Syntrophobotulus glycolicus DSM 8271: one gene and its partner. The protein of the gene in region 2 interacts with the protein of the main gene of each other region in a pairwise test. Links are inferred from orthologs where the notes say so. Each region holds a gene or a part of one and is shown on either strand. Other genes may lie near its edges.

Region 1 (6,549 bases), 2.3 Mb from region 2 along the record:
TTCACCCCGTTCATGATTAAGGTCATGCTGCCGTCCTCTTCCTCTGTGGCGCTTTCCAGCACCCCGCTGATCTCTACTTCCTTGCCGTCGCTGTCCACAACCGTGGCGCTGATTTCCTCGCCGAGATGTTCATTTAAATAGTCCGCTTCATCGTCCGCGCTCCGGTAATCCTCCGAGGTTATGGAACCGAGCGTACACTGGACACCGTCGACCAGAGCGTAATCTTCATAGCTGCCTTTGACGACGCCTGCGATGGTCCCGGCCACATTGATGACATCCAGGGTTTCCGCGTTATAGATATATCCCTCGCAGCTTTTGCCGATCATCGCACTGAGACTGTACAGACTGGAGCGGTCATAATCATAGACAGCGCAGACGTCCGAAAGCTCAATGCTTTTCCCGCCGACCACCAGGGCCGCCTCCCCATTGCTCATGGTGACCGAATCGACCGTTCCTTCCACGGTCGTCGTTTCCCCGGAGCTGCCGGTGACCGAAGCGGTGATGTATTTTCCGGTCATGGTCAGCGCTTCCAGGGCCTCCAGACTGGTATTCATATTGGTCATCTGTTCCAGGAGGCTGAACTGGGCCAGCTGGGAGACATACTCCGTGCTGTCCGAAGGATTTAACGGGTCCTGATATTTGAGCTGTGTGACCAGCAGATTCAGAAAATCCTCTTTGTCCAGGCTGGTGGATGTATCCCTGCTCGAAGCCGTGCCGGCCGTCGTATAGGATGTACTGTTTACCGAACTGACGCTCATCTTGATCACCTCTTTTTTCCTGCTTGCTCATTTGACCGGATGATAACAAACAAAAACAGAATAATGAGGGATAGATTATGGTTTTTTATGGTTCAATATGGGAATTTGCGGTCAATCGTGATAAATAATGAAAAAAGGAGGCCTGGCCGCTCTCCCCAAAAAAGCTGAAAAAAGACAAAAAAAAACGCGGTCCCGCAGAACCGCACTTTGCTTTCATCTTTTTTTCTCTTCCTGTCAAACCCTTCGGAGATGTCCCCCCTGAGAGATCCCTCAGCGGGCCTTTTATCTGATATCGGCCAATGGATTGGTCAGCAATCTGTACCCGTATCCATATACGGATTCAATTCGCAGACAGCTCATTTTGCGCCGGAGCCTCCGGACAAGATCGTCTACCGAACGGTCCGAGCCGAAATGCTCCTCATTCCAGACATATTTTAAAATCTGCTCCCTGGAAAAGGTCCGAAAGGGGTTTTTCGCCAGCAGAAGCAGGAGGTCAAATTCCTTTGCCGTCAGGTTGATCACCGCCGTATCCTCCTGGACAATCCGGGCCAGCTCGTCAATCCTATAGGGCAGAAGCCGGTGCACCGGCGGGCTTCCCTGGATATCCGGGCTGCCATAGGTGCGCTCCAGCATTTTCTTGGCCCTTAAGGCCAGCTCCTTCGGCAGGAACGGCTTGGGCAGGTAGTCATCACAGCCGATTTCCAGGGCGATCACCCTGTCTGTATTGGAACTTCTCTCCGAAATCATGATCACGGGAGTCTCAGGGTATTTTTCCTTCACCTCATTTAAAATCTGATAGCCGTCGATATCGGGGATGCCGCTGTCGACAATCCACATATGGGGATTCTTATCGATATATTTGCACGCTTTCTCCCCCTGAACAAAAGATGTGATGGCCAGGCCTTCCTTTTGCAGGTATAAAGAAAGCAAATGATTTAAATTCATCTCATGCACAACAAGATATACCTGATACGTCATTTACATTCTCCGATCAGCACATAAAGAATCCCTCCTTCTCCATAAGGAATAAATGTCCGTCGCGAAGAGGTCAATGACACACTTACCGAGGCACATTTATTTGCATCCATACAATGTTAATTTTTTAGGTGTCCTGATAAAATTCCCTTTTTCTCTTTTATCGGATATCATTCTTGGAATTTCCTTGGAATTTTCTCTTTCAAGCGTATATTTTTTATGAGAATGGCCGCTTTTATTCATCATCCTCCTAAACTCATATCATCTTGTCATTGCCTTCCGGTGCGATATCCTCCTGTCTGTAAACAACGGCACCCATTTGCCCCGCAACTTCTCGGTGGCGCCGCTCCATGTTCCGCCTTTGCTGTAACATTCGGACAAAGGGAAAGGATACAGTATACTTTTGTATTCTCTGTACCCTTTCCCTTTCCATTATGCACACCCGGCAGAAAGCCGCATATATAGATTTCCTGTTTCTTTCAACTGATTTAACATTAGGAGTAATAAAGGCTTAGTTCTGGGCAAATCACTTTTTATTATTTCCCAGACTATCTCTGGATCATTGGGATGTTACCTCTTTCAGTACCTGCTCCCTAATCTGAGATTTAAGGGCATTAGGGGTAACCAGATCAACTTTTCGCTCCAGTATTTCCTCTAAATACAGTTTCAGGTCGATGAACTGAAACCCTACCGGTCGGGTAAATTCAACAATAATATCAATATCACTGTCTTCTTTCTGCTCATTGCGCGCATACGACCCGAATACACCGATCTTCCCAACAGAATACCGTTCTTCAAGGATCGGTTTATATTCTTGTAACTTTTCAAATACGTTTTTATCAAGCATGGCTATCACATCCTTTCCCAAGGAATTCTTCACGAAACCAGGTTTTCCTTCCATCCGGAAAGCTTCTGCCAATATGATATACAAGAAAGGGGATTCACATGAGCAGGATTTTGCTTTCTGAGGGTTCACCCTCTCTTTCCTGTTCCCGGTTTAAATCCATTTCTAATTTTTGTGTTGCATTGTTTAACGACTTGTCCAAATTTACTAGAAAAGCTCATCATATCCCCGACTTCAGGAGGAGGCAATTGATCTCCACTTACCTAAAGGTTACAATTACAGAAGATTTTCCCCCTGATTAAAAATTTACTGTGGTTTAAAAGCGTTGATAAAATCTGTTTCGATGTCGCAGATATTTTTATATCCTGCTTCAATACCCAATAACCTTTTCAACAACAACCTTTGTTCACATGTCAGCTCTAATTCTTTATGCCATGGCAATTTTTGATGTTTTTCTCTTTTTTCATAGGAAGAATAAAGTAAATATAATAGAAAATCTCCTAAGTAAGAAAAGTCCAAATCATACGGATATTGATTGTGATCGGCCCATCTTGCCAGCCCAAAATCTATAAGATATACCTCTCCGTTATCCATCAAAACATTAGGTGTTCTGATATCTCTGTGCACAACACCATTTTCATGAAGATACCTAATAATTCTGATGAGCTGATTCCCTGTATGATAAAATTCTTCATTCGTAAATTTATGTTTATCTTTAAAAAGCAGGTCTTTTACGGTATGTCCATGCTTAAATTCCAAAATAAATCCATAGAACCCTTTTTGATTGATCACGCCTAAAAGCTCAGGGACTCTTTTATCCTTGAGCTTTGATAGGATTATTGCCTCATACATATTTTTCTTTGAATTCTTTTTCAAAATGCTTGGTTTGAACTTCTTGATGACAACGACATTACCACTGCCTGTCCTGGCAAGAAAACACGTTGCATATCTGCCTTCACCAAGGGGTCTTTCAATGGTGTATTGATCGAGTTGTTTACCGGAGTATCTTTTTGCTCTCCATAACCACATCGTTCTACCCGTTTACTTTATTGCCGCACTTCAGACAGAATTTTGCGTTTGCAGGTAATTTCTCTCCGCAGTTTGTGCAAAACAATGATTCACTAACCTTTTCCCCACATTCTAAGCAGAATTTTGAACCTGCCGGAATTTGGGCGTTACATTTACCGCAAATGACTGCACTTGCAACGGGTTGATTTTGCCCCGGCGTATTGGGGTATTGATTCCCATGATTATTGTAATGACCACCAGACCCGCTTCTCGAAGCAATCATCTTAAATAAATCCCCAAAAAATCCTTTCTTTTGGTAGTGGTCACTCCCCTGATTTCCTCTCTTATAATGCTTTCCTTTCGACGACCTTGAGAAAAAACTCATCGTTTTACACCTCTTTTTCATTTCATGATAGATGGGCTATGTGAAGGTAAATAAAAAGACCTTTAACATAACCCCCATCATGGATTATGTTAAAAGTCTCGTTACCGAATTCGGTTACAAAGCCAGGTTCGATATGATCTCCCCAGTGCATGTTGACCTTGTAATTAAAACTACTCCCCTTTAACTATGCATATAATATTACTATAAGAAGAAACAGCTTGTCAATCATCTATGGAGAATAGGGGCTGCATACCAAAGGACCCACTAAAATTCTCCCGTTTCGGTTTATCTGGACTAAGGAAAACGGTGGTATATCTTTACAAAATATTTTTACCCATATGGTTAATCTTAGTTAATCAAGTGGAAGTTGGTAGTGGTTTGGGCAATATACTAAAAAAACAAAAGTATATAAAGATATGTTATGATGAACATTAGTAGAAAAATGTGAAACAAAGAGAACTTATATTTCCATAATGTGCAAAAAAGACGATTGGTCTAGTTTGATTGCAGCAGCCCAGGCCGCCATTAGCAACAAAGGCCAATCAAAATGAGTCTTAAAATGGTATTATTCTCTATGATTAACCGAATTTCCTTTTGACTGAGACTTTAAAAAAGTCTCTTTTTTGTGTAACTTTTTCATCAGCCAAATAGTCTATAATTGGGAAAGAGGTTTACCGGTACCTGTGAAAGGAAAGATTTATTTGGATGCTGAATTTTCTGCTTTATATCAGAAATATAAAAACCCCCTATTCTCTTATATCTTTTATCTTGCCGGAGACAGAGCGGTTGCTGAGGAAATATGCCAGGATGTTTTCCTAAAGGTATACTTAAATATCGCCAAATTTGAAAACAGGTCCAGTTTTAAGACCTGGATTTACAAAATAGCAAAGAATACATATCTTGACCATGTTCGAGCCCGCAAGAGAGAAGCGCCAATTGATACTATAGAAATTTGTGCTCAAGAAATCCAAGACAAAGGCATAAGTCCGGAAGAACATGCCGTTAATCTGGCCAACAGGGAGCTTATTTCCAAAACCTTCCATCAAATGAATGAAAAATACCGGATGCTTGTAATCCTTCGGGATATCCAGAATCTATCCTACAAAGAAATAAGCGATATTACGGAAATGACGTTAAACGCTGTTAAAACGGGTATTTTCAGAGGGAGAAGAGAGTTTCAGAAAATTTATGAAGAACTGGAGGATCTTTGAAATGTCCTGTATTTACAGAGAAAAAATCAAAGACTATTTAGAAGAAAAACTCCCCCCAAAGGAGATGGAAACCATGGAAAAACACCTGGAGAGCTGTGCGGAGTGTCAGGCGGAATTGGATAAATACCTTGATCCTAAGCTAAGCTTGGAAGTAAAGCCCCCAGATGTGGAAGACGAGGTTTTGGTTCGTAAAATAAAGGCCAGGATAAAAGGCATGAGGCGAATTATCCTCTACGGCCTGTTAGGCTTTATCCTGGGGTTGTTTTCCAGGTTTTATACCCTGGATGAGTTTCTTTTAACCAAAGCAATGATGGCGTTACCCTATAAATTGGCGGAATTTGTTCTCGGTATCTTCTTCTCGGGAAATGTCGTCCTATCTGGAGACAGAATGTATTATTATTATCAAGGAGGGATGGGCTTTTTTCCGTACCACCCCCTGCTTGACTTTTTGGCAACGACTGTAACCCCGGCGATCATTGCCTCATTTATGGCTGTCATGATTGGTTATTTTTTGAGTGATAAAAGGGTCTTCCGCCGCCAAAACATTCTGAAGTTCCTGGTAACTTGGTTCATTATATTCCTGGTTTGGACCGGTACGCTTTACGGCACCTATAACCACGCCTTAGGCAAAATTAACAACCTTGAGGGGATTAAAGCCCTGACCGTTTATACCGCTGAAAAAAACAGCACCTCTTGGTTGATCAGAATTGATCAAGATGCTTTCAGGGATGAAAAATATACCAAGCTTGTGGCGATCATCTCTGAAGCAGAGAAAGTGACAGCAAAGATTTATCCGCAAGCGAAGAATGGTTACGAAATGTTGGTAAGCTTCTCCGGAGGAGGAACAATTCCCATTTACTTGGATAGGGATAGCGGGGAAATGATTGTGAAAAATGGCAGCGCCTATTTGATTCCGCCTGAAAAGCTGGAATATATCAATGGCGTCTTAGGAGGGAAAAAAAATGACTAAAGTTTTACGAGATAAAATCATCACCTTATTGGGAGCAGGTTTTTTGGGGTATTACTTGGGTATTTCTCTCTTCCGGGGTCTTATTCGAACTCATCTGGTAAAAATATTGCCGCCAATTAACGACCGCCACCTTCCGGATATCTATGAACCTATGATGGGAGCCGTAATCTTGGCGATTCTTGCTTATCTATTCTTTAATCTTATAGTAGAAAAAAGGAGCGTTACACTTTATAAAAAAAGCTACTTCATCGCCGTTGCTTTGCTGATCATAGCACCCTTTATCATTGCAGGCATTTTTAGGGTCCATGCTGTAAGCTTGGTGACCAAGGCAGAAGATACGACCCCTGCGGAAGTTAACATCGGATTAGGCAGGGAAGGCAATTCCATCATGTTTGCTA
Region 2 (6,446 bases):
AGTGTTCCCTGCGCTCCTTCGAATAAAACCTTGCGTCCTTGTTCAATGTATTCGTTAATGATCAATGATGTATCTGTAACATAAGGTCTGATTCTTTCCGCATATTCTAAATATTTTTCATAGATCTCTTCAAATTTAAGTTCCTCACGGCCATAAATTTTTGTAATAAGCATATTTTTTTCTTGGATATTGTAATGCAGCCTGTCCGCAAACTCTTCTTTATCCATCAAATCGGAAATTCTAATTCCGGTGCGGGAAGCTTTATCTTTATAGGCGGGTCCAATACCCCTTTTGGTCGTACCAATTTTTTGATTGCCCTTAAACTCCTCTTCCAGCACATCAAGCAGGCAATGATAGGGCATAATCACATGAGCATTTGTGCTAATGCGCAAATTATCTGTTGTAATCCCTCTTTCATGAAGGTAATCTAATTCTTCGACTAAAACTTCAGGATCAATCACCAGCCCGTTGCCAATAACACTAAGCTTATCTGAATTAAAAATCCCTGAAGGAATTAAATGCAGCTTATAGGTCTTTTGATTAAAAGCTACAGTGTGACCGGCATTATTACCTCCCTGATAACGAACGACCATATCCGCCTGTTCAGCAACAAAGTCGGTAATCTTGCCTTTGCCTTCGTCCCCCCATTGCGCCCCAATCAGTACAACAGCAGCCATCATCTTTTCCTCCAATCAGAGATTATCTCTAGAACAAACAGTTTAATCTTAACAGTCCGGCCCTCGCTTTGTCAATAAAGAATCCGAACATTATAAGCAGGCTGGCTAATAACGTTCGAATTTGATTAAGCCTCCCTGACCTGCCTGCTTTTTGTTATCCTTAGTGTGTCCTGTCCAGATTAACAAACTTCGTAAACTCTTTCAGAAACCCCAGCTCAACTGTGCCAACAGGACCATTACGGTGTTTGGCAATAATCACTTCCGCTATCCCTTTTTTCTCTGACTCAGGATTATAATATTCATCCCGGTAAATAAAAGAAATTACATCCGCATCAGCTTCAATTGCCCCTGATTCCAAAAGATCGGACATAACCGGCCTTTTATCCTGACGTTGTTCCACACCGCGATTTAACTGAGACAATGCCACAACAGGCACGGACAGCTCACGGGCCAGTCCTTTCAGTCCACGGGAGATCTGGGCCACTTCCTGCTGACGGCTTTCCGCCCGGCGCCCTAAGGTCATTAATTGCAAATAATCAATAATAATCAAGCCTAACCCCTGCTCCATTTTGAGGCGGCGGGCTTTGGAGCGCAGCTGCGCTAAAGTGATTCCTACCGTATCGTCAATAAAAATAGGCGCATTGGAAAGGGGTCCGACTGCCTGGGTGAGTTTAGGCCAGTCACTGTCCAGCAATTCCCCGGTTCGTACTCTCTGCTGGTCAACCATGGCTTCTGAACAGAGCATCCGCTGAACCAGCTGCTCTTTAGACATTTCCAGACTAAACAATGCCACCGCTACTTTAGACTTAACCGCAGCATTCTGGGCCATATTTAACACAAGTGCGGTTTTTCCCATGGAAGGCCTGCCCGCAATAACAACCAGATCGGAAGCCTGCCAGCCTGAGGTTAGTCTGTCCAATTCCTTAAAATGAGTGGGGACTCCGGTCAGGTTGCCTTTATTGGTATAAAGGTGTTCTATCTTTTCAAAGGTCTTCAGCAAAATATGATGGATGGAAATAAATCCGTCCTTGGTCTGCCTGTGCGAGATCTCCAAAATCATCTTTTCGGCTTCTTCCAGAAGGTCAAAAGCCTCCTCGCCCGGTTCATACCCTTTCTGCTCCAGATAACCAGCCATTTTGATCAGCTGGCGAAGTAACGCTTTTTCCGCAACGATCCTGGCATAATATTCGATATTGGCAGCGGAAGGAACAGAGGAAGCGACCTGGGAAATCGTTCCGATTCCTCCTATGGACTCCAGACGGCCATATTGTCTAAGATATTCGGCGACCGTAACCAAGTCCACAGGCTCGCCTTTGTCCAGTATCTCTTGAATGGCGGTGAAAATAATCTTGTGGCTGTCCCTGTAAAAATCCTCAAACCGCAAAATTTCAAAAGCCACACTGGCCTGTTCCGGATCAAGCATCAGGGAGCCCAAAACTGCCTGTTCAGCTTCTAAATTATGTGGCGGAACTTTTGTTGGTTCCATTTTCTCTCCCCCGGTAATCCCTTGTTTTATCCTCAATCATTGTTATTCTAAAACGCCCACCAACTGCTGAAATATTTTCTTTTATAGGACAGCCCTTAAGGCCTCTTCAATCGTACTTACAGCGATCACCTCTATTCCAGTAAGACCTGAAGGCACTTCATCTATATTATCTTCGGGGATAATTACTCTTTGCACCCCGGCCTGCTTGGCTCCGAAAATTTTCTCATAGATCCCTCCGACCGGTTTAACTTTCCCTTGAATGGAAATTTCGCCGGTTACGGCCACATCCTGTCTTAAAGGCCGTTCCTTGAGGGCGCTGTAAATCGCTATGGTAATGGCCAATCCTGCCGAAGGACCATCTATTTTGCCTCCGCCGACCACATTGACATGAACATCATAATCCCGCAGATCTTCTCCGGTTAAGATGCGAATCACTGCCGCAGCATTAAAAACCGAATCCTTGGCCATCGTCCCGGCCGTCTCATTAAATCTGATTGTCCCTTTACCTTCCGGTCCTTGAAAAACCTTAACCTCAATTTCCAGGACAGATCCTAAAAACCCCGCTACTCCCAGCCCAAGTATCCTGCCCTGATCCCTGGCCGAACTGACCTTATTATGAACATAAGGAGTAAGCCTGTTGGTCCGCAAAACCTCTCTGACATCCTCGGTCTGAATGGAGATTTTGTCACTGTCCCGTTCTCGGAATTTTGCCATTCCATAAGAATCAAGCAGGATATTAATCGCTTTGCGTCCTTCGATGACATAGTCACTGATAATCTCTTCAACGCCTGCTTCCAGCTGAACATTTAATTTTTCTCCGGCTTGTCTGATGATCTCCTGAACATCCTCCGGTTCCAGCGGCCCGAAATAGACCTCTGTGCAACGTGACCTTAAAGCAGGATTTATTTCCGAAGGGTCCCTGGTGGTCGCGCCAATCAGCACGAAATCGGCCGGAACACCCTCCTCAAAAATCTTCTTAATATACAAGGGCGTCTGGGGGTCCTGCGGGTCATAATATGAAGAATCAAAAAATACTCTCTTGTCCTCCAATACCTTGAGCAGCTTATTTAACAAGAGAGCGTCCATTTCCCCGATTTCATCAATAAAAAGAATTCCTGTATGGGCCTCATTAACCAGCCCCAATTTTGGTTCCGGTATCCCTGTCTCGGCTAAATCTTTTTTTGCCCCCTGATAGATCGGGTCATGCACTGATCCAAGCAAAGGATTGGTCACATCACGCGGGTCCCAGCGCAAGGTTGTCCCGTCAACCTCGATAAAAGGAGCATCGGCTGAAAAAGACGCGTTCTTGAATTGCTTGACCGTTTCCAAGGCCACCCTGGCGGCTGAAGTCTTGCCAACCCCCGGAGGCCCATAGATCAAAATATGCTGGGGATAGGGTGTTGCTAATTTTGCCAATAAACCCCGCATGGCATTTTCCTGCCCCACAATTTCTTCAGGTCTTTTCGGGCGCAAAACATCAATTGCTGAGGAAAGCGGTGTTGTCTGATTCATTTTTTCCAAAACCGCAAGCTTTTTTAACGTCTGGGCATTTTCCGGCCCAGCTGTCTCTTTAATGATTTGGTTTTTGATCTCTTTGATGTATTCCTCATGTCTTTCCTGCATTTTATCGGTCACAGCCTGGTTAAGCCTTTCTTCAACCGACTTTTTAGCAACCATTTCCGCTATGGTTTCTTCAACATCCCGAAGGATGGCCGGAAGGTCTTCCCTTTTGGGCAATTGACTCTCGGTCGGATCATCATGCACCAGTTTTTGCAGACCCATGACTCTTTCGTTTAGGCTCTCAGAACGCATCAAAGTCAGAGCTTCCAATTTGCTCGCCTTCAGAATCAGCTTGTCTGTTCCATAAAGGTTGGAAAGAACAACATATAAAGCATCTACTTCCAGTTTTAACTCTTCAGCGGACCGGTCTTCCCTGCCTTGATTATTTAAACTCTGATTGTTTTCGCTATTTTTTTTGATTAATCTGTCCAGCAATCCTCTCATGAAACGCTTATGCTCCCTCAATGTTAATTTTAAGCTCAACGCTTACTTCTTGATGAAGCTTAGCGGTCACATGATAACTGCCCAGAGCTTTAATCGGATCCTTAACTTCGATTTTTCTCTTATCAAGTTTTATCCCATAAGCCTGAGCTAAAACATCGGCTATTTCTTTATTGGTCACTGATCCGAAAAGCTTGCCTTTTTCCCCAACCTTTACTTTAAGAATCACTTGCAGGCTTTCCAGTTTCTTTTTTAATGCTTCAGCTTCGTCTTTTTCTTTTCTCTTCCGTAAATCTTCTTGTTTTTGTTTATGGGTAAGATCCTGTATATTACCGCTCGTGGCTTCAATTACCATTCCGCGGGGAATTAAAAAGTTCCTCGCATAACCGTCGGATACTTCACATACTTTCCCTTTTTTGCCAAGTGCCTTGATGTCTTCTTTCAAAATTACCTTCACTTTGCTTCCCCCTCTTTTCCTTCCGGTATCCTCCGCAGATTAAATACGATATCAAATATTCCTATAAATATTAGGACTGTCAACGTAAAAGGTAAATAAATCGCTCCGCCGATAATCACGATAAAGATCAAAAAGCGCGGAGTCTTCGGACGCTGCAACAAATAAGCCAGGCAGGAGAACCCAAAGATAAAACCCAGTACAGCATAAATAGACAAAATATTCATTCCAACGATCTTCCAAACTGCCCATGTGCTGAAACTATCACCGATCAGATATAAGCCTAATCCGGCATTCACTCCCCAAATAGCGTACCAGGGCATGCGCCATCTTGTAAAAGGCGTCTTGACCTTGCCTTCCCAAGAATTGGCCATCAATAAACGCCGGTACAATGTATAAATAAAGACAAACTCCAGCATACCGATCACACCGGCGGCGGCAGGCAATATCTGATAGTATAAGGAGATCACCTTTTTAACATACCCTTCGAGTACTTCTTTGGAAATGCCTTTTTCTTCCAAAATATGGATGTTTCCATTTTGTTCATAACTTTGCATGGTCATGGCAACGACTTCATCAACCTTAGCAGGAGTTAAGGCTTCTTTGACAATACCTATTGTGGGCAGTGCGCTGATCAGAACGGTTAAAGTTATACTCCAAAATAAAGCATCTTTAACAGAAATTTTGTTTTGAATCCAAAGGAAGAGTACTCCGGCCAGAGGGACAAACCCGATCTGGTCAAAACTCGCGTTGTTCACAGCAACAACAGCAGCAGCAGAATACCCCAATACTGTCAATATCCCCGTCAGCCGCGCTCCGGATTCCTTTCCGTGCAAAAAGACAATAAGGAGTAAAACCATTTCCAATATCCAGCTCCAGGCATGATATTGAGTTGCCAATAATGGTACCATTAATAAGGCTGCTTTTAAAAAGTAGTTCAGCCTGCTCCGATTTGCGTAACTCATCTATTTCTCCTGTCATTTTTCATTGGGAAGCAGATATTCAAGCAGGAGACTTAAATCTCCCCATTCTGATTCTAAATTTAACTTATCGCCAGCCTGCCATTCTTCCATCTTATTATATAGCATTCTGTCCAAATCTGAAAACTCAAACCCAAATCTTCTGGTTAATACATAGCATGAACCAACAATCCCGCCCAAGCTGTTAATCATTTCCGATTCTGAGGCACGAAGTGTCCCTTGTTGAAAGAGCCAAAGGTTTTTCATGATTTCCCCTTTGAGTTCTTCAATAACCCGTGAGCATTTGGCGATATCCACTTTGACTTGATCCACCATCCCAACTCCCTTCGCCATTCTATGTGAAAAGTTCGCGAAGACAAAATCAGATTCCTGCTATTTCAGGTGGCAATTTCTTCTAAAAGAAAAAAAGAGAGGCAACCCTCTCTTTTCTTAGTCCATCACGTAAGGCAGTAAAGCAATGCTTCTGGCCCTTTTGATTGCAATGGTGACTTCTCTTTGATGCTTGGCACAATTGCCCGATATTCTACGGGGGAGGATTTTCCCTCTCTCTGTAACATACTTGCGTAATTTGGGCAAATCTTTATAATCTATTTCTGTGACCTTATCCACACAAAAACTGCAAACTCTTTTGCGAGGACGCCGGGTCCGTTCTTTTTTGACAGGTGCGTTAGCCATTTCAGCCTTCCTCCTTTCATTTACCGAGATACCTAGAAAAACAATCCATTAAAACGGTATATCGTCATCCAAACTAATTTCCTGAGCAAACGATCTTATATCATCCGCCGCCCCTGAACCTGCGGTATTACCGTCTTTAGGACTTAAAAACCTGACGTTTTCCCCGACAACTT

What was found.
Region 1: the proteins of dnaB (region 2) and SGLY_RS05460 interact in binary tests that used the Bacillus subtilis proteins (3 or more experiments, as listed by UniProt). The link is inferred for Syntrophobotulus glycolicus DSM 8271 from one-to-one orthologs.

What each region holds. Positions count from the first base shown.
Region 1 is NC_015172.1:1,074,224-1,080,772, reverse strand. Bases 1,746-4,737 are described here. They hold SGLY_RS05460 (protein kinase family protein), read right to left. Parts: upstream 3,607-4,737; coding sequence 2,884-3,606; downstream 1,746-2,883. Other genes in these bases: SGLY_RS05450 (RNA polymerase sigma factor), read left to right, coding at 4,654-4,737; SGLY_RS05455 (zinc ribbon domain-containing protein), read right to left, coding at 3,611-3,970; SGLY_RS05465 (nucleotidyltransferase family protein), read right to left, coding at 2,293-2,580; SGLY_RS18085 (hypothetical protein), read right to left, coding at 1,833-1,979. Outside these bases: SGLY_RS05475 (flagellar hook capping FlgD N-terminal domain-containing protein), read right to left, coding at 1-758; SGLY_RS05470 (response regulator transcription factor), read right to left, coding at 1,041-1,736; more of SGLY_RS05450, read left to right, coding at 4,738-5,181; SGLY_RS05445 (anti-sigma factor family protein), read left to right, coding at 5,183-6,151; SGLY_RS05440 (hypothetical protein), read left to right, coding at 6,144-6,549.
Region 2 is NC_015172.1:3,384,674-3,391,119, forward strand. What follows is about bases 1-2,889. They hold dnaB (replicative DNA helicase), read right to left. Parts: upstream 2,164-2,889; coding sequence 838-2,163; downstream 1-837. Other genes in these bases: SGLY_RS16740 (adenylosuccinate synthase), read right to left, coding at 1-677; lonC (Lon family ATP-dependent protease), read right to left, coding at 2,245-2,889. In the rest of the region: more of lonC, read right to left, coding at 2,890-4,167; rplI (50S ribosomal protein L9), read right to left, coding at 4,175-4,621; SGLY_RS16760 (DUF2232 domain-containing protein), read right to left, coding at 4,618-5,583; SGLY_RS16765 (MazG-like family protein), read right to left, coding at 5,596-5,913; rpsR (30S ribosomal protein S18), read right to left, coding at 6,028-6,273; SGLY_RS16775 (single-stranded DNA-binding protein), read right to left, coding at 6,322-6,446. UniProt on the Bacillus subtilis protein: The main replicative DNA helicase, it participates in initiation and elongation during chromosome replication. Travels ahead of the DNA replisome, separating dsDNA into templates for DNA synthesis.